DNA from 4 places in the Exiguobacterium sp. s194 genome. Region 3 is predicted to be linked to each of the others. Evidence: riboswitches for the same ligand, from Rfam matches in the RefSeq annotation. Region 3 holds a riboswitch; each other region holds the start of a gene.
What was found. Region 3 has a riboswitch for S-adenosylmethionine ahead of KNP85_RS06985 (2,3-diketo-5-methylthiopentyl-1-phosphate enolase). Riboswitches for the same ligand answer to the same signal wherever they lie in the genome.

Region 1: it holds a riboswitch for S-adenosylmethionine, as region 3 does, so the genes downstream of both, metK (methionine adenosyltransferase) here and KNP85_RS06985 (2,3-diketo-5-methylthiopentyl-1-phosphate enolase) in region 3, are expected to answer to the same signal.
Region 2: it holds a riboswitch for S-adenosylmethionine, as region 3 does, so the genes downstream of both, KNP85_RS07870 (aminotransferase class I/II-fold pyridoxal phosphate-dependent enzyme) here and KNP85_RS06985 (2,3-diketo-5-methylthiopentyl-1-phosphate enolase) in region 3, are expected to answer to the same signal.
Region 4: it holds a riboswitch for S-adenosylmethionine, as region 3 does, so the genes downstream of both, KNP85_RS03455 (methionine ABC transporter ATP-binding protein) here and KNP85_RS06985 (2,3-diketo-5-methylthiopentyl-1-phosphate enolase) in region 3, are expected to answer to the same signal.

Annotation. Positions count from the first base shown of each region.
Region 1 covers NZ_JACSLT010000002.1:364,438-370,344, reverse strand. The annotation lists gene KNP85_RS03775 (GNAT family N-acetyltransferase) at 1-209, opposite strand, end outside; gene KNP85_RS03770 (hypothetical protein) at 374-871, shown strand; gene metK (methionine adenosyltransferase) at 911-2,119, opposite strand; SAM riboswitch class I at 2,252-2,371, opposite strand; gene pckA (phosphoenolpyruvate carboxykinase (ATP)) at 2,687-4,258, shown strand; gene KNP85_RS03755 (alpha/beta hydrolase family protein) at 4,293-5,048, opposite strand; gene ytkD (RNA deprotection pyrophosphohydrolase) at 5,029-5,502, opposite strand; gene KNP85_RS03745 (glucose-6-phosphate isomerase) at 5,601-5,907, opposite strand, start outside.
Region 2 covers NZ_JACSLT010000005.1:158,294-164,200, reverse strand. The annotation lists gene KNP85_RS07875 (iron-containing alcohol dehydrogenase family protein) at 1-989, opposite strand, end outside; gene KNP85_RS07870 (aminotransferase class I/II-fold pyridoxal phosphate-dependent enzyme) at 986-2,161, opposite strand; SAM riboswitch class I at 2,239-2,339, opposite strand; gene KNP85_RS07865 (AI-2E family transporter) at 2,513-3,613, shown strand; gene KNP85_RS07860 (MDR family MFS transporter) at 3,879-5,123, shown strand; gene KNP85_RS07855 (peptide MFS transporter) at 5,268-5,907, shown strand, end outside.
Region 3 covers NZ_JACSLT010000004.1:263,639-269,545, reverse strand. The annotation lists gene folE2 (GTP cyclohydrolase FolE2) at 1-120, opposite strand, end outside; gene KNP85_RS07005 (TerC family protein) at 388-1,221, shown strand; gene KNP85_RS07000 (1,2-dihydroxy-3-keto-5-methylthiopentene dioxygenase) at 1,259-1,792, opposite strand; gene KNP85_RS06995 (methylthioribulose 1-phosphate dehydratase) at 1,806-2,423, opposite strand; gene KNP85_RS06990 (2-hydroxy-3-keto-5-methylthiopentenyl-1-phosphate phosphatase) at 2,420-3,070, opposite strand; gene KNP85_RS06985 (2,3-diketo-5-methylthiopentyl-1-phosphate enolase) at 3,067-4,224, opposite strand; SAM riboswitch class I at 4,294-4,395, opposite strand; SAM riboswitch class I at 4,601-4,703, shown strand; gene mtnK (S-methyl-5-thioribose kinase) at 4,785-5,907, shown strand, end outside.
Region 4 covers NZ_JACSLT010000002.1:301,597-307,503, reverse strand. The annotation lists gene KNP85_RS03465 (MetQ/NlpA family ABC transporter substrate-binding protein) at 1-474, opposite strand, end outside; gene KNP85_RS03460 (methionine ABC transporter permease) at 505-1,167, opposite strand; gene KNP85_RS03455 (methionine ABC transporter ATP-binding protein) at 1,157-2,185, opposite strand; SAM riboswitch class I at 2,263-2,368, opposite strand; gene KNP85_RS03450 (thioredoxin family protein) at 2,821-3,078, opposite strand; gene KNP85_RS03445 (PTS sugar transporter subunit IIC) at 3,266-4,318, shown strand; gene gcvH (glycine cleavage system protein GcvH) at 4,361-4,744, opposite strand; gene KNP85_RS03435 (arsenate reductase family protein) at 4,784-5,146, opposite strand; gene KNP85_RS03430 (hypothetical protein) at 5,192-5,907, opposite strand, start outside.

The DNA.
Region 1 (5,907 bases), on a different contig from region 3:
TAGAAGCCGATGACGTCGCCTTCGGCCTCACCGACAATGAACAACTGCTCTTTCGCTTCCTCGCTTGAACTGATGGCGCGGACGATCTCTTCTTGTTGATAGGCGCGTTCCATTACTTTCGAACGAACCTCGTCTCGTTCACTGACCGTCGCGAGCGCAATGTCGCGGATGGTGGCGGCATCTTCTGGCACGGCTTCTCGAATCTTCATAACGGCATCCCCCTTTTGGCCAATCTAGTAGTAACATTCCCCATCGGCAAAAAAATATCCTGCCCGTTCATTACTTTTTGATGTCGAAATGAAGGAAGACGTTATTTTCCATTTTGTGTCGGGTATAAGAGTATCAATGCCAACTTACAAAAAGGAGTGTTACCATGGAACCGAAACTACAACACGATCCACAAGTCGAGCAAGCCAATCATCCGAACCGTCAGTTTGAACAAACGAACACAGGAGGTCCAAAAATCACAGTCGTGACCGGGATGCTCCTCGGCGCCCTCGTCGGCGGCCTACTCGCCTTACTTAGCACGTCAAACCGTGAGAACACGAAACAATCGTTCTCGAGCGCGAAGTCATCGGTCGGCGGTCTCGTCGATACGGTCAAACAAGACCCGGCCGGAACGGCGTCACAAGTCATCGGTCAAGTGAAAGCAGCGAGCGAGGTCATTCAAGACGTCGCGACCGACGTGCAAAACGTCTATGAAAAAGTCGCCGGTGAAGTCGACACGGTCAAACAAGACGTGAACAAAGTCGTCGGGACGGCGCAAGAAGCGAAATCGGATTTACAATCGATCGGCGAGAAAGTCGTCGAAGCGAAAGATACGGCACTTGGCAAAGAGAACTCAACAACTGAAGACAAGCCGCAAGCCTAAAAAAAACGACCTTTCGAGTGAAAGGTCGTTTTTCTATGCTTATGCGAAACGTTTCGCGCCTTCTTCGAGCACTGCCGCTTTGTCCGTTTGCTCCCATGGGAGTTCAACGTCTGTACGACCAAAGTGGCCGTAAGCTGCTGTCTGCTTGTAGATTGGGCGACGAAGGTCGAGCATCTTGATGATGCCGGCCGGACGGAGGTCGAAGTTCTCACGAATGAGTTCGACGAGCTCAGTCTCGCTCAATTTGCCTGTGCCGAACGTATCAACCGCGATCGATACCGGGTGAGCAACACCGATTGCGTAAGCAAGTTGAACTTCTGCTTTGTCAGCAAGTCCCGCTGCAACGAGGTTTTTCGCCACGTAACGAGCTGCATACGCTGCTGAACGGTCAACTTTGGTAGGATCTTTACCTGAGAACGCGCCGCCGCCGTGACGAGCGTATCCACCGTACGTATCGACGATGATTTTGCGTCCTGTGAGGCCTGCATCCCCTTGTGGTCCACCGATTACGAAGCGGCCAGTCGGGTTGATGAAGTATTTCGTGTCCGCGTCGATGAGTTCAGCCGGGATGACTGCATCGATGACGTGCTCTTTCAAATCAGCTTGGATTTGCTCGAGCGTGATGTCTTCCGCGTGTTGTGTCGAGATGACGATTGTGTCGATGCGAACTGGGTTGTTCGCTTCGTCGTATTCGACTGTCACTTGTGTCTTACCGTCTGGGCGAAGGTAAGCGAGCGTGCCGTTCTTACGAACTTCTGCCAAACGACGTGACAATTTGTGAGCGAGTGAAATCGGGAGCGGCATGAGTTCCGGCGTCTCTTTTGTTGCGTAACCGAACATGAGACCTTGGTCACCAGCACCGATCGCATCGATTTCTTCTTCAGTCATTTGTCCTTCACGAGCTTCGAGCGCTTGGTCAACACCTTGCGCGATGTCTACCGATTGCTCATCGATCGATGTGAGGACAGCACAAGTCTCTGCATCGAAACCATATTTCGCACGTGTGTAGCCGATCTCACGAACAGTTTCACGAACAACTTTCGGGATATCCACGTAAGTTGATGTTGTGATTTCACCTGCTACGAGCACGAGACCTGTTGTGACAGACGTCTCAGCCGCAACGCGGGCGTTTGGATCTTCAGCTAAAATTGCATCCAAAATCGCATCTGAGATTTGGTCACAAATTTTATCCGGATGTCCTTCCGTGACGGACTCCGAAGTGAAAAGTCGACGGTTCAAGTTTGCCATTTCGAAAAACCTCCTATAATAAAGGGTGATGTGTGGACGGTACTCGTTCCCCTTACGCGTTGCTTTGGGACGGTAATGAAAAAAACCTCTCGCCATGTTCAAATGGGAAAGGTTGAATCGTTCTTCCTTACCCTCTTATCGTTCGAAGCTTACGCTTCGCTTCAGGATAGCACCTTTTCCGAATAACAATGAAAAATCGGACGGTTGCTGGGCTTCGTAGGGCCTTGTTCCCTCCACCGCTCAGAATAAGAGTATCCGTTACGAAGACCATCATATAAATGACACCCCGTTCTGTCAAGCGTATCGACCGAATTCGTCAAACTTTTCACAAACGGTCAAATAGTTATGTTTGTGAAATATCAAACATTTTTTTGTCCGTTTTGGTTTTTGTACTATGACCTGGTACAGAATATGTTAGAATGACAATGTAAGAAAGCGCTTACTTTAAAGGGTAAAAAATGCTTGTTTTTGATTAGTATGTCACATATAATAAAAACGTCATACTGATTAAACGCGGAAGTATGCGGATTTCATCCACATCTATTTAGGGGAAAGGTGGGATTCAGGATGGCGACAACGCTCCTGAAAATCGAAGAATTAATTAAAGGTGCCGACATGATGCGGAACTTGACGGTTCCAGAACTGGTGGAAGAAGCCATTCGCAACGGTGAAGGCGTACTGACGAAAGACGGGGCTTTATCGGTCAGTACCGGGAAATTCACAGGACGGTCACCGAAAGACAAATTCGTCGTGCAAGATGAAGTCAGCAATCATTTAGTAGACTGGGGTCCAGTCAACCAACCGATCGCGGAAGAGAAGTTCACCGCGCTACTCGACAAAGTGTTGACGCACCTCGAAACGAAAGACAAGCTCTATTATCTCGAGGCTTCTGCGGGGGCAGACGAGCACTATACGCTCCCGGTCCGTGCCATCACGGAATACGCGTGGCACAATTTGTTCGCCAAACAGTTGTTCTTGCGTGAATGGCCGACGAAAGGTGCCTTCGAGCCCTTCACGGTCATCTATGCACCGAGTTATAAGGCCGATCCATTCATCGACGGGACGAACTCCGAAACGTTCATTCTCGTCTCATTCGCCAAGCGGACCATTCTGATCGGGGGAACAGAATACGGCGGTGAGATTAAAAAATCGATTTTCTCGGTCATGAACTTCTTGTTGCCGGAACAACATGTGTTATCGATGCACTGCTCGGCGAACGTATCGGACGCCGGCGAGACGGCCCTTTTCTTCGGTCTATCGGGAACTGGGAAGACGACACTGTCGGCCGACCCGGAACGCCATTTGATTGGGGATGACGAGCACGGTTGGTCACCCGACGGCGTCTTCAATATCGAGGGCGGTTGCTACGCGAAGACGATCAATTTGTCGCGCGAGAACGAGCCGGAAATCTACGATGCCATCCGTTTCGGCTCATTGATTGAGAACGTCGTCTTAGACGAGAACCGGGCACCGGATTATAAGAATATCTCGCTCACCGAGAACACACGGGCCGCCTATCCGATTCAATTCATCGATAACGCGATGCTTCCGTCACGGGCCGGTCATCCGAACACGATCGTCTTCTTGACGGCCGATGCATACGGGGTATTGCCTCCAATCAGCAAATTGACGAAAGAGCAGGCGATGTACCACTTCTTGTCAGGGTATACGTCAAAACTCGCCGGCACGGAGCGCGGCGTCACTGAACCACAGGCGACGTTCTCGACCTGCTTCGGGTCACCGTTCTTGCCGCTCGCACCGGAGCGCTATGCGGACATGCTCGGTACGCTGATTGAGAAGCACGACGTCGACGTCTATCTCGTCAACACGGGTTGGACCGGCGGCGCGTACGGAGAAGGATCACGGATGAAGCTCGCCTATACACGGGCGATGGTGAACGCGGCGGTCAACGGCAAATTGCGTGACGTCGAGACGACGCGCCACGACATTTTCAATGTCGAGATTCCACGCCACATTGACGGCGTGCCAGGCGACGTGCTCAATCCGCGGGACACATGGAAAGACGGAGCGCGCTACGATGCCGAAGCAACGGCGCTCGCCCGGAAGTTCCAGGACAATTTCAAACGATTCACGAAAGCGAGTGAGGCGGTCGTTGCGGCCGGACCAATCATCGTATAACGAAAAATGAGACGATTGCCGATTCGGCAGCGTCTCATTTTTTTGAGTTGGCGAGCATCCATTCCATCGCCGCATCGGTCGTCTTCCATTTTTCCCAAAACGGGAGTTGATGGGCGAACGGGACGACCCAAAGTTCGGCCCGCTCCCCCATCCGTTCCGCTACCGCCGTCGCATGGCGCAGGCGGACTTGTTCATCATCGGTGCCGTGAATCAACAACGTCGGTGCATCCCATTCCTTGTAGAGCGGCGAGCGCTCAACATAAGCGGCACGGGCCGCTTCCGGGTCGCCCCCGGTCATACGGCGCAACATCTTCCGCATCGAACGCTGTTCTTCATACGTCCACTCGAGATTGGTCACACCCGCCCATGACGTGACGGACGTGAGCGGTCGTTCCGCGGCGAGCGACAACGCCATCATGCCCCCGCGCGAGAAACCAAGGGCATGAATGAACGTATCCGTTCGACGGACACGATCGTAGAGAGACAGGACGTCCTCTAGATCGGCGCCGCCGAAGTCCTCTTTCCCGCTCCCGCCATGGTTACCCCGGTAAACGGGCGCCACGACGTGAAAACCTTTGGCAGCGAACTGCATCAACCGGGGCAAACGCACATCCCCGATGCGTCCTGTTCCGCCGCGCAGATAGAACAGGACATGTCCGTTCGGCCGTTTCGGTGTGATCGTATAGGCGACGACGTCCTCACCGTCACGCGTCGCATACCAGCCACGATGGACCGGATAACCGGCGTACGGCGGCAGGACCTCGACCTTGTCAAACCAATTGTTTTTCATAGAGCACCTTCATCGTTTCCGGGAGCACCCGGTCTTTCATCATGAAGCTGTACCGATTGTTCCGGAGCAGATTCGTCGGCAATTCCTTCATAAGGACGGCCCCATCGGTCTCGTCGACCGCCGGATGATCGTCGAAACGTTCGATTTCGGCGAAATAAATATTTTTAATGACCGTGTCGCCACGCCCAAGCACGCGATATTGGCCGAGATAATGGAGCGTCTTCACGACACCGCCCGTCTCTTCATACACTTCCCGAATCGCGGCGTCATCCTCGTGTTCGCCGGGTTCGACTTTCCCACCCGGAAACTCGAGCCCGCGCTGCTTGTGCTTCGTCAGCACCCATTGATTTTCAAAGCGAGCGACGACCCAAACGTGGAGCGGTGTATCCGAAAATGGATAGTGCGCAAAGCTCAACTCGACTTTATTGTGATAGTAGTCCGTGAATGTCAACATAGTCCATCCCTTTCTTTCCCCTGTCTACTCTCACTTTACCTTGTCTTCCACTAGTTTCAAACAAAAAAATAGGCCCGCCGGAGCGGACCTACTCAAAATTATTGGTTCAAGCGCTTTTCAAGCTCAGCTTTTTGCTCTTCGTAACCTGGTTTTCCAAGCAACGCGAACATGTTCGCTTTATACGCTTCAACGCCTGGTTGGTTGAACGGATTCACTCCGAGGATGTATCCGCTCATCGCGCATGCCTTCTCGAAGAAGTAGAACAAGTAACCGAGGTGGTACGGCGTCATCTCTGGCAATTCGACGACGAGGTTCGGGACTTCTCCGTCCGTGTGGGCGAGGAGTGTTCCTTCAGCTGCCTTGTCGTTGACGAATTGAATCGTCTCACCAGCGAGGAAGTTCAAG
Region 2 (5,907 bases), on a different contig from region 3:
TCAAAAACTATTTTCAAAAAGTCTTTATCGAGCGGTTCCGGCAACTGTTGCAGCTCGGTCTCCGTCATGACGGAGTCGACCAGTACCGGGATGTCGCTCGACTCGACCCCGAGCGTCTCGAGCGTCGTCGGGGCACCGAACCGTTTCAACCAAGCCTCCAAATAAGGGGCATCGGCCGAGCGCCGCAACCGCTCTTGGACGATCAGGCCGAAGCCGACCTTGTCTCCGTGCAAGAATGAGTGGGTCGACTCGAAGCGGCTGAGCGCATTATGGACCGCATGGCCCACGGCGACGCGTGTCCCGGCGTCACCAAATCCACCGACGGCGCCGCCGATGGCGAGCACGTGATCGACCGCGAAGCGGACGTCGTCACTATACGACTCAAAAGCGTGCTCGCTCAATTCAAGTTCGACGAGACGCCCGCACTGCTCGGCCAAGACGAGTCCGGTGTTGACGCCGGCGTCAGCTGAGCTGTCACCACTCAAATAACGGGCCTCGTAAAACTTCGCGACCGTGTCGATGACACCTGCCCGAAAGTATTCATATGGTGAGCGCGAGATGACCCGTGAGTCAACGATGACCCGTTCGATGACGACGCGGAACATGTCGTAGCGGTCGTAGCTCCCGTCCTCCTGATAGACGACGCTGAGCGGTGTGAACGCCGCACAGTTCGAGGCGAGCGTTGGGACGACGATGAGCGGGACGTTCCGTTGATAGGCGACGAGTTTGGCCGTATCGACGAGCTTGCCGCCTCCGACGGCGATTAACACGTCGGCGTCAAACGGTTTGAGCCGTTCGACTTCCGAGTCCGTGCACTCCCCGCTGAACCTTGTTGCCGGATAGTCCGCGATGGCCGGAAAGATGGCTCGGACGACGTCATACCCGTTCTGACCGTGCAGGACGTGGGCACGGCGGCCGTCGACTAAGTCATCAAGACGGTCGAGCGCGTCATCGGCGTGGTCATATTCAAGGACGGCCTGACGAATCATGCCCGCACCTCCTCATAGGCGGCAAACAACCGCTCGATTCGTTCGACGGCCTCGTCAATCTTCGGTTCCGGTGAGACGAGACCGAAGCGGACGTATCCGTTCCCTTCCGAACCGAAGAAATAGCCCGGGGTGACGGCGACACCAGCTTCATGCAGCAGTTTCCGCGAGAACGACTTGGCATCACCCTCAGGCACTTTCGCCCAGACGAAGAACGAGCCTTCCGGCGGTTCGACGGCCCAGCCGGCTCGGTTCAACCCGTCGATCAGGCGATCACGCCGTGCCTCGTACAGTCGTGCCAAGTCATCGCGAATGGTACGGGGCGCCTCGAGCGCAGCGACAGCCGCCGCCTGGATGGCCGAGAACACGCTGACGTGGACGTGGTCCTGATACGTGTTGATCGCCTCGATGATGTCCGCGTTCCCGACAGCAAAGGCGACGCGCCAACCGGACATGTTGAACGCTTTCGACATCGTATATACCTCGATGCCGACTTCTTTCGCCCCTTCCGCCTGCAGAAAGCTAGGCGGGACATGGCCATCGAATCCGATGCTGCCGTATGCGAAATCGTGGACGACCATCAAGTCCCGCTCCCGGGCGAAACGGACGGTATCGTCAAAGAAAGCGGGTGAGGCGACGGCTCCGGTCGGATTGCTCGGGTAGTTCAAATACATGAGTCTTGCCTCTTGCGTATCGAGCGTCTCATAGTCCGGCAAGAAGCCGTTCTCTTCCCGGAGGACGAGGTCACGGACGACGGCACCGGCGAGGCGTGCCCCCGAGATGTAATCAGGATAGCCGGGATTCGGTAGCAAAATCCCGTCGCCAGGTTCGAGTACGCATTGCGGCAACGTGATGAGACCAGATTTTGAGCCGATGAGAATCGCTACTTCTGTCTCGGGATCAAGTTCGACTCCATACTCATTCAAATAGAACGTCGCCACTGCTTGCTTCAGGCGGGCCTGACCGCGGAACGGACCGTATTGATGGGTCGAGGCGTCGAGGAGCGCCGTCTGAAGCGCGTCACAGATCGGCTCAGGCGTCGGCAGGTCAGGCGTCCCTTGTCCGAGTCGGATGATGTCGCGGCCGGCTTGTTCGAGTTCGGCCACCTCGTTCGCGAGTCCGACGAAATGTTGAGGTGGTAACGTTTTAAGTAGATGTGAGCGTCTGTCAGTCATGAATAGTCCTCCTATGCAAAAAACACCCCTTTCCGCGGAAAGGGGTGTCGAGATACGGACGTATTCAAACAACCACCTTTCCATCTCTCAAGGTCACCTTGCTGGAATTAGCACAGTATTGAATCAATCTGTTGCTGAAGCTTCATCGGGCCAGTCCCTCCGCTTCTCTTGATAGAAAGTGTTTTATATGCGATTTGTCTTTTTGTAATATGTCACTTAGTTAACCAAACGTTACCAATCTTGTCAATCCTTTTTTGAAAATGAGCATGTCCTCTTGAATCCCGATAAAAAAACGTTCATAGTGAAAGTGAACGTTATTCTACAAAATTTAAAACATGAGGGGATGGACCTTTGGAATTAAACCGTCAATTGATTTGGAAGTTGAGCGTGATCGGCCTGATCCTGCTCGTGCTCTGGAAAGTCATCAGCGAACCGGATACGATTTCGCAGATGATGCATTATACGTTCCAGTTGCTGACGCCGATTATTATGGGAATCGCCATCGCGCTGCTCCTGAATACCGTCCTGTCCTATATAGAAGAACGGTTTCAACTAAAACGATATCAAGGCTTGCTGATCGTCTATATCATCTTTATCGGGATTCTCGTCATCTCTGCGGTGACGCTGTTCCCACGCATTTATTCGAGCCTCGCCTCGCTCATTGAGGAACTCCCGTCCTATATCCGGCAAATCGACGGGTACCTGTCACAGTTGAACACGTATTTGAAAGAGTATAACGCGACAGTCGCCCAGGCCATCGATTTCAGCCGGTTCGAGGAGCGCTACTCGGGCTGGGTCGAGACGGCCGTCTTGTCGTCGGTCAGCTACGTGTCGAGCTTCACGATGACGCTCATCAACTTCTTGATTGGGATCGTCATCTCGATTTATCTTTTAAAAGACAAAGAGATTTTTGCCCGCATGTTCAAGCGGCTGTTGTATGCGATGTTACCGGTCGCGTCAGCCAAGACGACGATCGACATCTTCCAAGAGATGGATTACATCTTTAAACGCTATATCATCGGGAAGTCGCTCGACTGCCTCATCATCGGGGTGCTGGCCGTCGCCGGTCTGTTGATTATCGGGGCGCCATACGCGCTTCTCCTCGGCGTCATCGTCGGTGTCTTGAACTTCATCCCGTACGTCGGGCCGCTGCTCGGGATGATCCCGGCGTTCATCATCACCTACTTCTATGACCCGTTCACGGCGCTCATCGTCCTCTTGTTCATCTTCTTGTTGCAACAATTTGACGGACTCTGGCTCGGGCCGAAGATTCTCGGCGACAGCGTCGGCATCACGCCGTTCTGGGTCATCACGTCGATCATCATCGGCGGCAGCCTGTTCGGCCTCGTCGGGATGTTCATCAGCGTGCCGGTCACGGCGATGATTCAAGTTGTGTTCTCGCGCTTGATCGACTACCGGCTCAGTCGCAAGAACTTGAATGAATTGTTATGACACATTGACGATTTAGGTTGACACATTTCACAGAAATATCATAATCTTGAAGAGAAGACAGTCCAATGCAGAAAGGAGAGGTACCGATGTCAGTCATTCAACGCTCGCACGTCCAAGTCCATATTGACCGGCAGGCGCCTCTCCGTGATTTGAATCCGTGACGTTCGCCTGCCTTCCGAGGCATGTCTAAGATCGTAGGGACGCGTATGCCTTTGTGCATGCTGCGTCCCTTTTTACATTCCAATAATTAAAGCAGGTGAACCTAATGATTCAATCACTCAAACGACTCGACCGCAATATTTGGATCCGCTTCCTCGGGGAGACGATCACCGGCGTCATGATGTTCATGATCGCGCCGTTCCTTGTCCTCTATTACAGCGACAAGCTCGACAGTTATATCCAGGTCGGTGTCATCATGGCGACCGGTCCGATCATGGCCCTCATCGGTTCGGTCGTCGGCGGACGGCTCGCAGATTTGTATGGCCGCAAACCAATCATGATGATCGCCATCCTCGGCGACGCGCTCGCGCTCGTAGGTTTCGCGTTCGCCGAGACGTTTTGGCCGCTCCTCCTTTTGAACGCCATGCTCGGTTTGACGAACTCGTTGTTCCATCCGGCCGCGAGCGCGATGGTGGCGGACGTGACCGAGCCCGAACAGATGAACGAGGCGTTCGGCCTGTTGCGGATGGGCCATAACATCGGGGCGGCGCTCGGCCCGCTCCTCGGCAGCGCCGTCCTGTTCATCGACCGGCAGTATATCTTCTTCTCGGCGTCATTCGTCTTTATCCTTTATGCGCTCGTCCTCGGCCGCTTCATCCGGGAGTCGCTCCCGGAGACGACCGAGGCCGATACACCGTCTAACCGGGACGTCCTACGGGTGTTCTATAACGATAAGGTGTTCCTCGTCTTCATCTTCGCCGGTGTGTTCATCTCGATGGGCTTCTCGCTCATCGAGAGCATGTTGCCGCTGTTCTTGCGCGAGTCGATGCCGTCGTTCACCGACCGTGAGAACCCGTTCGCCTATATGCTCGCCTTGAACGGCATCATGGTCGTGTTGTTCCAGTTCCCGATTGCCTCGAAACTCGGGCGCAAGCCGTTCGGCAACGTCATGCTCGCCGGGGCGACCATCTTCGGGGTCGGCATGATCCTGATCGCGGTCATGCCACGTCTCCTCTACTCCCTCGGGACACCGTACCTCGTCCTCGTGAGCGTCTTGCTCGCGGTATACGCGTTCTATACGCTCGGTGAGATGATCATGTCCCCGGTCCAACAGACGTTCATCGCCTTGATTGCTCCGGAGAATATGCGTGGGGCCTATAACGGGGCCGCCAGTATCCAGTGGTTGATCGGCGGGGTGACGGCTCCAATCATGGCGAGCCTTTTCTTCGATCAGCGGGCCGGACATATCGCCTTAATCCTCGTCGGGGCGGCCAGTTGTGTGTCAGGCCTCATCTACTGGCAGCTCGGACGTCGCGTCAGTGCGGCCGAAGCGAAACAAAAGACGGCTTGACCTATATAAATCACACTGAACCTAGTCGTTTAGTGTGATTTTTTAATTCGTTGCAAATTCGTTAAATTTTGAATATTTGCTTCTATTATCCTTTACAAACATAATGATTCTTTTTATGATAATACGGTTAAGGAGGGATCTTTCATGGAAAGGATCGATAAACAGAAAATTGTGGACAGCGTGCCACAAAAAGGGTTTTTCGGACAACCTAAGGGTTTGTTCACGCTATTCTTCACTGAGTTTTGGGAACGGTTCTCGTATTATGGGATGCGTGCGATCCTCGTCTTCTACATGTATTACGAGGTATCAGATGGCGGTCTCGGTCTCGACCAGAACGTCGCCTTGTCCATCATGTCGGTGTATGGCGCACTCGTCTACATGTCGGGGGTCATCGGGGGATGGCTCGCTGACCGTGTGTTCGGGACGTCCCGGGCCGTCTTCTTCGGCGGTGTGTTCATCATGCTCGGTCATATCGTACTGTCGATTCCGGGTAGCCTGACGTTCTTGTTCATCTCAATGGCGTTGATCGTCATCGGGACCGGTCTCTTGAAACCGAACGTCTCGAGTATCGTCGGTGATTTATACAATGAGACGGACCGTCGTCGTGACGCCGGGTTCAGTATCTTCTATATGGGGATCAACCTCGGTGCCTTCATCTCGCCTTTGATCGTCGGAGGGGTTCAAAAGAGTTATGGCTTCCATTGGGGCTTCGCGCTCGCCGCGGTCGGGATGTTCATCGGTCTCGTCGTCTTCATGGTCACGAAGAAAAAGAACCTTGGTCTCG
Region 3 (5,907 bases):
GTTTTGTAGATCGACCATTTTATCTTTTTCAGTTGGTTTCGTGCCTTTGATGGGCGGGACCGAACCGAATAATTTATGTCGTTCTGCTTTAGTAGGTAAAGCGACATGGCTTGTAGACATAATCGGATTCTCCTTTTTTGAGAGGGCAAATGACTGCCACTCGTTCTTGTTAGGATTTTATCACGAAATGTACATCGACCGGGTACCATTTTGCTCTCTGAACATGCTTTGAACGTGCTTTGCATGTCCTCATAAATAAAAAAACTTCAGCAATTGAAGAAAAGAAGATTGATTTCGTGTTAAATCGGGAATAAAATGTTCCTGTGAACTTAAAAAATAGATCACTGTTAAATATGAAGGAACACAACAGAAAAAGGGGATGTTTTAATGGATTGGCAGTTAATCCTGCAGTACGCCTGGATCATTGTCGTACTCGTCGGTCTAGAAGGGCTACTTTCTGCAGACAACGCACTCGTCTTGGCGGTTATGGTCAAGCACTTGCCGCGGACGGAACAGAAGAAGGCACTATTTTACGGCTTGCTTGGAGCGTTCGTTTTCCGCTTCATCGCATTGTTCCTAATCTCATTCTTGATCAACGTCTGGCAAGTCCAGGCGCTCGGTGCGCTTTACTTGATCGGAATGAGTGCACGACATCTGTATATGACCTATAAGGCCCGCAAGCTAGAGCCGAAACAAGATCTCGCTGCTGAGGCGAAAGAAGAGACGGCTGTCACAGAGAAGCCGGTCACGAAGAAAGAATTCTGGTGGACGGTTGCTAAAGTCGAGTTTGCCGACATCGCCTTCGCGGTCGATTCGATTCTCGCAGCGGTCGCGCTCGCGGTCAGCTTGCCGCCACTCGGTCTCGGTGAAATCGGTGGGATCGACTCTGGTCAGTTCTTCGTCGTCTTGACAGGTGGACTCATCGGGGTCATCTTGATGCGTTTCGCTGCTCGAATTTTCGTCAAACTGTTGCATCAACGCCCATCACTCGAAACAGCTGCTTTCATCATCGTCGGCTGGGTCGGTGTGAAGTTGACGGTGCTCGTGCTTGAACACCCTGGCTTCAAGAAATTGATTGCCGGCACACCGTTCGAATTCATGGGTCTTCCGGACGGATTCGTCCACTCGACGGCGTGGACCGTGTTCTTCTGGTCGGTCATGGTCGGTATCGCGGTATGGGGTTGGTTCTCTTCAAAACCGACAGCCGCTGCCAAACATTAAAAAAATGGTCTCTCACCTTTGGGCGAGAGACCATTTTTCATGCTGTCACGTCTTGCTTCTCGTAAATCGGCACCCAGCCTTCGGTCGTCACGAAAATCCGGACGGCGACGACTTTGCGGTCGTCTTGGAGCGTGAAGTAGTGGCGTGTGTTCACCGGCACCGAGATGAGGTCGCCTGGGTTGAGCTCGATGTTGAAATAGCCACGTTCGGCGTCATCGATGGCGAAGATGCCATGGCCGCTGACGATGAAGCGGACCTCGTCATCTGTGTGGTGATGTTCCTTTTGGAAGTTGACGAGCAGTTCGTCCAAGTTCGGCGTCGCATCCGACAACGAGATGACGTCTGCCGTCTCATAGCCACGTCGCTCCGACACGTCGCGAATCTCGTCACGGAACGTCGACAAAATCGCTTGTTTGTCCTCGTCCGTCAACTGATAGTTCTCTTGCAGGTTTTCCGGGAGCTTTGTGATGTCCCACTGTTCGTACAGAATCCCGCGAGACTCTAAAAAGGCACTCACTTCAGTTTGATCGACGTAACGCTCTTCGGTTTGTTGGAAATAGACAGTTGCCATGGTTGGTTCCTCCTTATGAATGGACGCCTAGGGCGCGTAGTTTTAATGTATAGCTGAACAAAAATTCGTAAGCCTCTAAATAGCGTTTGGCCGCGTCCGGGGTCTCGCCCCAGACGGTGATACCATGATTGCGGATGAGAACGGCACCGGCGCTTGCGTGGATGTGAGGGGCGAAGGCGGCCGCGAGCGTCGGGATGTCCGCATGGTTTTCGATGATTGGCACGCGAACGACCGCGTCCTCGTCCCAGTAGCCGAGCGCCTTGATGATCTCTTGGCCGGTGAAGACGACTTCGCCGGTGGCAGCATGGAGCTCGGAGATGACGTTATTGTCGACCGTATGGACATGGAGCGAACACGTCGCGTCCGTCCGATTGAACACTTCAACGTGGAGCAGCGTCTCGGCGGATGGTTTTCCTGTCTGTTCGCCGATCAAGCGTCCGGCCGCATCGACGTGAACAAAGTCTTCCGGTGTTCGTTTTCGTTTATCGCGTCCGCTCGCCGTGACGAGAAATTCGAGCGGATCGTCGGAAACGCGAATCGCCAAATTCCCACTCGTTCCGGGGAACCAGTCGCGGGCGGCGAGTTCGTCTTTAATGTCGGCGAGTTCAAGCCAACGTGTCGCAAGGCTCATACGACCACCTCCTTCAAGTGATGGGTGATGTCGTCAAACGTCTCGAACGGTGCGTAACGGATGCCTGCCGCTTCGCAGAGCGTGATGAGTTGACCTCGTGCGTAGACGAAGTCGGCACGCTTCGCGACCTCGAAGTCGGTCACTGAGTCGCCGATGACGATCAAGCGGTCGGCGGGATTGACGATGCGACGAGCGAGCGTCGGCTTGCAACAGCCGCAATCGTTCGTACATTGTTCATCGCAAGCGTGTGGCCAAGCGACGGTGACCGTCTCAGCGGAGAAGTCGGCGACGTTGCAGTAGATATGCTCGGGGGCGACATGCCCGTCCAAGACCGGCTGCACGAAGAAGTCCATCCCGCCGCTGACGACGTCAAACTTCCAGCCATGGGCCCGAACTTCTTCTAAAAATGCCGGGAACCCTTGGCGGAGCGTGATGCGCTCCAACAAATAATCACGGTAGGCCGGGGCATCTGCGCTCGGCAATAGTTGAAACAGTTGACCGACACCGGAGCGAATCGAAATCCGTTGCTCGAGGACCGCATCTTTCAACTCGACCCAAGCCGGCGGGGCGAACGCCTTCATCAACGCGATAATATTGTCTTCCGCCGTGATCGTCCCGTCGAAGTCGCAGAGGATATGGACCGTCATCGTGACGCCCACGCCTTCAACGCGGTATCGAGCTCGTCCGTCTGTCCTTCGGTTTGGCCGAGAACGTGAGCGATCGCTTGTCGGAAAGCACGAGCCCCGGCGGCTGCGCCGTCCGGGTGTCCGTGAATGCCACCGCCGGCGTTGATGACGACATCCGTCCCGAAATCACGAATGATATCGGCGACGAGTCCTGGATGAATCCCGGCTGACGGGACCGGTAAAATCGGTTTCGACCAATGCGGTTCGGCGCTCTGGTCACGAATCGTGAACGCCTCGTCACGCGGTGTCGCGAGGGAGCCGTACGGAGACGGGAAGAGCGTTAAATCGGCCCCGGCGAGGCGTGGGAGTTTACCGAGTAAGAGCGAATGACTGATTGATCCGGTCAAGGCGCCGGCAAAGGCCGGATGTGCCAAGATGGGGACGCGTATGTCTGAATCGTTCGCAAGTTCGCGCAGTGCGTCGAGACCGTACGTATAGACGTTGAACAGGAGCGCTGTCGCACCTGCCTCGATAAGACGGAGCGCCTGGTCACGTAGACCGAACACGGGGCCGCTCAGCGTGATGGCGTAGAGGACACGTTTCCCGGTCGCCTCGAAGTGGGCTTGAATGACGTCCGCTCCGATCCGGGCCCGTTCGAGCGATGGGGTGAGCGGGTTGTCGTATAAAATCTCGTCGTCTTTGACGATATCGATGCCTCCGGCGAACTGATCGCGGAGTTGCTGCTCGAGAAACGCGAGGTCACGGCCGATGACACCTTTGAAGATGCTCATGACGAGCGGGCGATCATGAACACCGAGTAACTCGCGAATTCCAGTGACCCCGAACTTGGCGCCTTTGAAATGAGGGGCGAGCGTCTCGGGCAACGTCAAATCGATTAACCGAATCGAATCGTCGAGGGACAGTTTCCCGAACGTCGTCGTCAAGATGGATGAAAAGTCAGGGCTGACATTATGTAACGGGTAGCGGATTGTGAAGCGGCTCGTCGTATCCGTATGTGTGGTCGACACGACCTCACCCCGGTACGCCTGTAACTGCTCTTGCTCTAAGTGAGGCAGCTCCGTCCAAGTACCGACCGTCAGCTCGAGGGCGATTTTGTCGGCGACGGTCGCGACCGCGTCCGTTCGTTTGATTTCATATGTGGCAGTGATACTCATATGGTTCCTCCTTCCAGGCAAACAAAAAATGACCCCATGCCGAGGCAAGAGGTCATCATAAAAAATGAACTCTTATCTCTCAGCTTTCGCTGCAAGAATTAGCACCGTGCCATCTCTGGTCGGTTGCTGCGACATCATCGGGCTCGTCCCTCCGTCTGCTCTTGATAAGAATGTGATTTGAAGTTGTGAAATTTAATTGAATTTTTGCACAGAATCATCACGTCGTCAATTCCTTTTTTTCCAAAAAAAATATTTTGGGAAGTTGTTTCCATATATGCACAAAAAAAGACGGAGTTGCGTCGAGAAAATGACGTTGACAATCGTGACGTCGAGTCCGTAATATTCATCACATAAGTTCACCGAATCGAATAACACACTCTTATCGCGAGTTGGCAGAGGGAATTGGCCCGATGACGCCGCAGCAACCGACCACTAGGCACGGTGCTACATCCACCAGACGAATGTCTGACAGATGAGAGGAACAACCATTTTGGCTGTGCCTCTTTCTCGCGGAGAAAGGGGCTTTTTTTGTGGGCAACGTACAGGAAGGGGAAAACATCATGTCATATCAACCATTTACAGAACAGACCGTCGTCGAGCACGTCCGTCAATTAGGATACTTGCAAGAAGGAATCGCCGAGTGCGAGGAGATCGGGGACGGCAACTTGAATCTCGTGTTTCGGATTCGCCAAGGCGAACAGCGCCTGATCGTCAAACAAGCGCTCCCATACGCCAAAGTCGTCGGTGAGAGCTGGCCGCTCACGCTCGAGCGGGCATGGATTGAACAGTTGGCACTCCGTGAGTTTGCGACTGTCGCGCCTCGGTTCGTCCCGGCTGTCCTTGGCAGCGACCGGACACTCGCTTACACGATTATAGAAGATCTATCTGATTATGAGATTGTCCGCACCGGCTATTTGAACGGGGAGAGCTACCCGGAACTCGCCCGTCATGTCGGTGAATTTTTGGGCGAGACGCTGTTTGCGACGTCGGATTACGCAGCTGGACCGATCGCGAAGAAGCGGATTGAACGTGACTATTACAACCCGGAACTGTGTGACATCACCGAGAAGCTCATCTTCACCGATCCGTTCAAAGACGCGGAGTCGAACAACATCGAGACGGCGCTGCGAGCAGATGTCGAACGCCTTTGGCAAGACCAGGCGCTCAAGATCGAGGTGACGAAATTGAAAGTCGGGTTTGTCACGAAACATGAGGCACTCCTGCATGGAGACTTACATACGGGCAGCATCTTCGCGACTCAACAAGAGACGAAAATCATCGATCCAGAGTTCGCATTTTACGGACCGTTCGGCTTCGACCTCGGCCAAATCATCGCCCATTTGACGCTGTCGACGTTCTATGACCCGCTCAAACGCTTCGAGCGTTTCACGGACGTCTTGACGGTGTGGGAGACGTTCGAGAAGACGTTTCGGGCTAATTTTGAGCGCGCCGTCGAGCCATTCAATACGGATGGTTTCGTCGACGAGTTGTTGCGGACGGTCTTCAGCGACACGATCGGCTACGCCGGTTGCGAACTCATTCGCCGTGCCGTCGGACTGGCCGGTGTCGCCGATCTCGAGACATTGCCGGAAGCGACGCGGCTCGAACGAAAACGTGACGCGCTCGCCCTCGGGACGGCGCTCATTAAAGAACGACACAGCGTCGAATCGATTGACGACTTGG
Region 4 (5,907 bases), on a different contig from region 3:
CAACCCTTCAGATTGAAGCATCGTGAGGATACGTCCGTGGTCAGCGACCGACGAACTCATGATGATTTCAGCGCCTTCTGGAAGCTCATCGAGTGACGCGTAGTCTTTCGAGTACACACCGATCGGCTCGATGTGAACGCCGCCGGCTGAAGCGAATTTGTAGTCTTTGTTTTCAGCCATTTGCGACTCGAGGTACGGCTCGTGTTGGAAGTAGTTCGCGTCCAACTCCCCGTCTGCGAGCGTCTTGTTCGGGAGGACGTAGTCTTGGAACTTCTTGATTTCGAGCGTATAGCCCTTCTCTTCGTATTCGTCTTGGACGTGCTCTAAAATCTCAGCGTGCGGGACGTTTGATGCGCCGACGACGAGTGTCTTGTCATCGCCTGAACCTGATTCTGAATCCCCACCGCCGCAAGCCGCGAGAATCGTAAGTGCTGAAGCTGCCGTTAAACCGAGTACTGTTTTCCATGATTTCATTATAAAACCCCTCCAAATTTTCTATTTAGATTAAGCAGAACGCTTATCAATTACAGATACGAGTCGATCGCCGATGAACTGAATGACGAAGACGATGACCAAGATTAAGACGGTCGCGACGAACGTGACGTCACTTTGTGAACGCTGGAATCCTTCGAGGAACGCCAAGTTCCCGAGTCCTCCACCGCCGACGACCCCTGCCATCGCCGTGTAACCGACGATCGCGACGATCGTGACCGTGATGCCTGACACGATGGCCGGCAATGCTTCTGGGAACAATACTTTATAGACGATCTGCCATTTTGTCGCACCCATCGACTCAGCCGCCTCGATGACGCCGCGGTCGACTTCGCGAAGCGCGAGCTCGACCATCCGAGCATAGAACGGGGCCGCACCGATGATCAGTGCCGGCAGTGCTGCCGTTGACCCGAGCATCGTCCCGACGACGAGTAACGTGAACGGGATGAGCAAGATAATCAAAATGATGAACGGGATCGACCGGAAGATGTTGACGACCGCGCTGATGACCGTGTAAATCGGACGGTTCTTCATCATGAGCGGCTCGTTTGTGACATATAGGAGCATCCCGAGGGCGAGACCGATGACGAACGTCGCGGCTCCGGCGACGAGCGTCATATAGAGCGTCTCCCACGTCTGTTCTAACATGACTTGCCAATCTACATTAGGAAACATCGCTTTCTACCTCCACTTCCACTGCCTGTGATCGGATTGAGGCGATGGCCCGCTCGACTTCAGCCGGCTCTCCGATCAATTGGATGAATAATGTCCCGAGGGCACCGACTTGTGACTGCGTCACGTTTCCGCCGATGATGTTGAAGCCGATGTCATGCTGCTTCAACACTTCCGACAGAATCGGTTGTTCGGCCGTTTCGTTCAAGAATTTGAGCTTGACGATTTGACCGCTCGGATAACGAGCTTTCAAATGTTCGAACGTGAGCGACATGTCTTCGACCGCGCCGATCTGTTTGACGAACTCTTTCGTGATTGGCTGTTCCGGGTGATGGAACACGTCGGCGACTTGCCCGGTCTCGACGACCTTTCCGGCCTCCATGACGGCGACACGGTGACAAATCTTTTGGATGACGTGCATCTCATGGGTGATGAGGACGATCGTCAAACCGAGTTTCTTGTTGATGCTGACGAGCAGTTCGAGAATCGAATCCGTCGTCTTCGGGTCGAGTGCGCTCGTCGCTTCATCGCAGAGGAGCACTTCTGGATTCGTAGCGAGCGCACGGGCTATCCCGACTCGCTGCTTTTGGCCGCCCGATAGTTGTGACGGATAGCTGTCTTCTCGTCCGGCGAGTCCGACGAGCTCGACGAGTTCTTGGACGCGGCGTTTGCGCTCGCTCGCCGGTACCCCGATGAGTTCGAGCGGGAAGCTGATGTTCTCAGCGACTGTGCGCGACCATAACAAGTTGAAGTGTTGGAACACCATCGAGACGTTTTTACGTACCCCGCGTAGTTCCTTTGGTGTGAGTTTCGTCAGCTCGCTGCCGGCGACCACGATTTCACCGCTTGACGGTGCCTCGAGTCGGTTGAGCAAGCGGATGAGCGTCGACTTCCCCGCACCTGAATATCCGATTATTCCAAAAATTTCGCCGCTTTCGATCGTAAGCGACACATCATCGACCGCCTGGACCCGACCGTTTTTCGTGTCGAACCATTTGGCCACATTGCGTAGTTGAATCAATCCATTTCCCTCCTGACAACAAAAAAAGTACGCACGTTTGAGCAAACGTGCGTACTTTATCGTACGGACAACGATTGCTCTCATCTTCCAAGGTATACACCTTGCTGGAATTAGCACCATTTCGGATTGCTCCGCGGTTGCTGGGCGTCATAGGGCCAGTCCCTCAGCCTCTCTTGATAAGAGTGGTTGCGTATTCGATTAGCCTTATCATAGCGACATATTATTTTCATGTCAAACTATTTTATGCGAAAAAATAAAAAAGGTGCCATCCGAGGATGACACAGAACGTAGCACCTTGAGTCACTGAAGGACAACCCATAGATGAACCTCTTTTGCCCGATCAGAGCATTCATCCTTATATGGGGGATTTTTACCCAACCATCACTCGGTCTTCGAACGGACCATGCAATTACGCGACCGGTGCCCCGACGCTTGATTTTTTTGGGGGACAATCGAAGGGAAGGTCCACCTGAAATCGCGTAAGCTCATGCAGCGGTTGTTCGAAAACGTCTTGATGACGGGAAAATCTCGTCCTATGTTGTGTTCAAGTAAGATGTTGTAATGAATATATCATTCGTGAACTTTCTGTGTCAACTGATTATTTAAAATTTTCAGATTATTCTAATCATCCTATCTCATTTAACGAAAGATAGGACGTGCTGGACGTTTTGAAACGCGTACAAACGATCGCGAACTTGGCCATTCTCCAGCTTCAATAGCGCCGGGACACTCATAACCTGATACGCCTCGAGTTCGTTCGGGATAAAGTTGGCATCGCGTTTTTCAATCTTCAATTCTGGGTCGACCGCCTCGACGACCGAGAGCATCCGCTCGGCCACGGCGCATGTACCGCACATTGGGGCGTATATATATAAGAATCCGTCTGTCATCATTTTGCTCACCTCTCTTCTAAGTATATGAATCCGACCCAGTCGGTTCAAAAGTTGTGCTCAAATGGAAAATTCTGAACATTTCAACATTTCTTGTTGACGCTCTGCAGAAAGAGGCATAGTATGGTCATTAACTTTATCGCTTTTGTACATAACAGCAAACCAGTAGAAAAGGACAGGTGAATCCCCAATGACGGAAGAGAAGCTTACCGGAAAACAATTTTTAATGAACGTCTTGAACGGCCTCAGTCTTGCCATTCTCATCGCCCTCATCCCGAGCGCTTTGCTCGGTGAATTAACGAAAGCCATCTTGCCGTATTTTCCGTCCTTGCAGTTCATCTTAGATGCGACGACGATTGCGATGCGCCTCTTACCGGTCATCATCGGTGTCGCCGTCGCCATGCAGTTCGGACGATCGGCGCTCGAGGCCGGGACGATCGGCATCGCGACCCAGGTCGGAAGTGGCGCCATCCGCGTCGAGGAAGGCGCGTTCCTCATGGCCGGAATCGGTGACGTCATCACGGCCGGTGTGACGGCCGCTCTCGCGACGTTCCTCGTCATGCAGTTGTCGCCACGCTTGAAGACATACACGGTGCTCGTCTTGCCGATGACGGTCATCGTCGTCGCGGGAGGCATCGGCGCGTTCCTACTCACTTACATCTCACAGATTACGACGTACGTCGGAACGATCATCATGACGATGACTGAACTGCAACCGATCGTGATGGGCATGTTAATCGCGATGGCGTTCTCGCTCATCATCGTATCGCCAATCTCGACGGTCGGAATTGCCACAGCCATCAGCCTTTCTGGTGTCGCTGCCGGGGCCGCCAACCTTGGCGTCGTCGCTGCCGGCTTCGGTCTCGCCATCGCTGGCTGGCAGATGAACGCGACCGGAACGTCGATCGCCCACTTCCTCGGCTCACCGAAGATTCAAATGGCGAACTTCGTCCGTCGTCCGATCATGATGTTGCCGGTGCTCGCCAATGCGGCCATTCTCGGAGCGCTCGCAGGTATCCTTCGGATTGAAGGCACGCCAATCAGTGCCGGATTCGGCGTCTCGGGTCTAATCGGTCCGGTCAACGCCTTGCATTTGATGCCGGGAGGATTCGCGCTCTGGAACGTCATGCTTGTCGTCGTCTTGTTCGGGCTCATCCCAATCGCACTCGGGATTCTGTTCTATCGTTTGTTCAACCGGACGTCGCTCATCGAGCCTGATCATTACCGTCTCGACTTCGATTAATCAAAAAGACCCGGCTTCTCGTAAAGAGAAACCGGGTTTTGTTTAGCCTTGAATCATCGCTTCGTATTCTTCGGCTGACATGAGCTTGTCGACGTCTGACGCGTCGTTCAACTCGACTTCGATCATCCAAGCGCCTTCGAACGGTGCTTCGTTGACGAGTTCTGGTGAATCGGCAAGTGATTCGTTCACTGCTGTGATTTTCCCAGAGATCGGTGCGTAAAGCTCTGATACGGTCTTGACCGATTCAACCGAACCGAATGGCTCATCGAGTAAGATCGTGCCACCGACTTCAGGAAGTTCGACAAAGACGATATCCCCTAGTTCGCTTTGTGCGAAATCCGTGATCCCGATGCGGGCGACGCTTCCGTTCACTTCCACCCATTCGTGCTCTTTTGAATAACGTAGATTGGCAGGTACTTTGCTCATCTTAACTTCCCCCTCAAATGAATTAGACTCACACGAGTATTATAGCACTTCGCCCCAAACGTCTGTAAACGACTTTTCTGAAAATCCGACAGTTGATTTTTGACCATCTGTCACGATTGGGCGCTTTAAAAGCATACCATTGCTCGCAAGAAGCTCGAGTTGTTCGTCTTCTGATAGATTTGGTAGCTTGTCTTTAATGCCTTCGTTCCGATACACTTGTCCGCTCGTATTGAAGAATTTTTTAAGCGGGAGACCCGACTGTTTCCATAGTTCAGCCAACTCGTCTTTCGACGGCGTCGCCTCGACGATATGGATATATGTATAGTCGATGCCGTTCTCTTTCAACCACTTCTCTGCTTTTTTACACGTACTGCATGGCGGATAGCCATATAGTGTCACCATGTTCATCACCTCTCCTGTTACTGTAGCATATTCCGATTCGTCGGTTCATGTTTCAAGCAAGCGCACAATCTCTTGCTTGAGCGCCGGATTGACCGAGTGGTGCGCCTCGATGTGGCGGAGGATGGCTGCGGCCGCCTCGACCGATTTTCCGTAACCGGGTAACCACTCCTGTAGACGTGCGACGAGCTCCGGATGTGTCCCTTCGACCCGTCGCGTCGGGTTGAAGGGGTCGCTCGTCTCCCCGTACGCGATTAACACGTTGTTGACAGCCGCGACTTGAATGAGTTCGAAGCCAGCGAGCTGTTCACCGCGCCGTTCCCGGAGCAGTCCGACGTATAGGTTCGTCAGTGCCTCCTCGTAGCGATGTGCGGCGTCTGAAGGGAGTGTGACAAGCTTCGGCGTCGCAAACGTGTCGAGCGCCTCGTCACGTTGCCAGACGACACGCCCCGGTGTATAAGCGATTCCAGGCATCTCTACGATCTCGAACACGGCGAACTCGGCGTAAATGCCGTCCTCATACATGACCTTGTGCCCGTCTTTCGTGTTTTGGAACTGGTACGCCAACGGCTCGACCGCGAGCCAGTCCAAATTGTCGATGAAGCGGGCCTTATGCCCGTCCTCGACGATCAAAAAGAAATCGAGGTCCGAATAGTCGTCGAGCCGATCCATCTCAAGTCCAATTGAACCGAGCGCGAGGAGCATGAGCGTGCCCTCATGCTTGGCGACCGAGCGGCCGATTGCATCCATCCGTTCTAATAAGT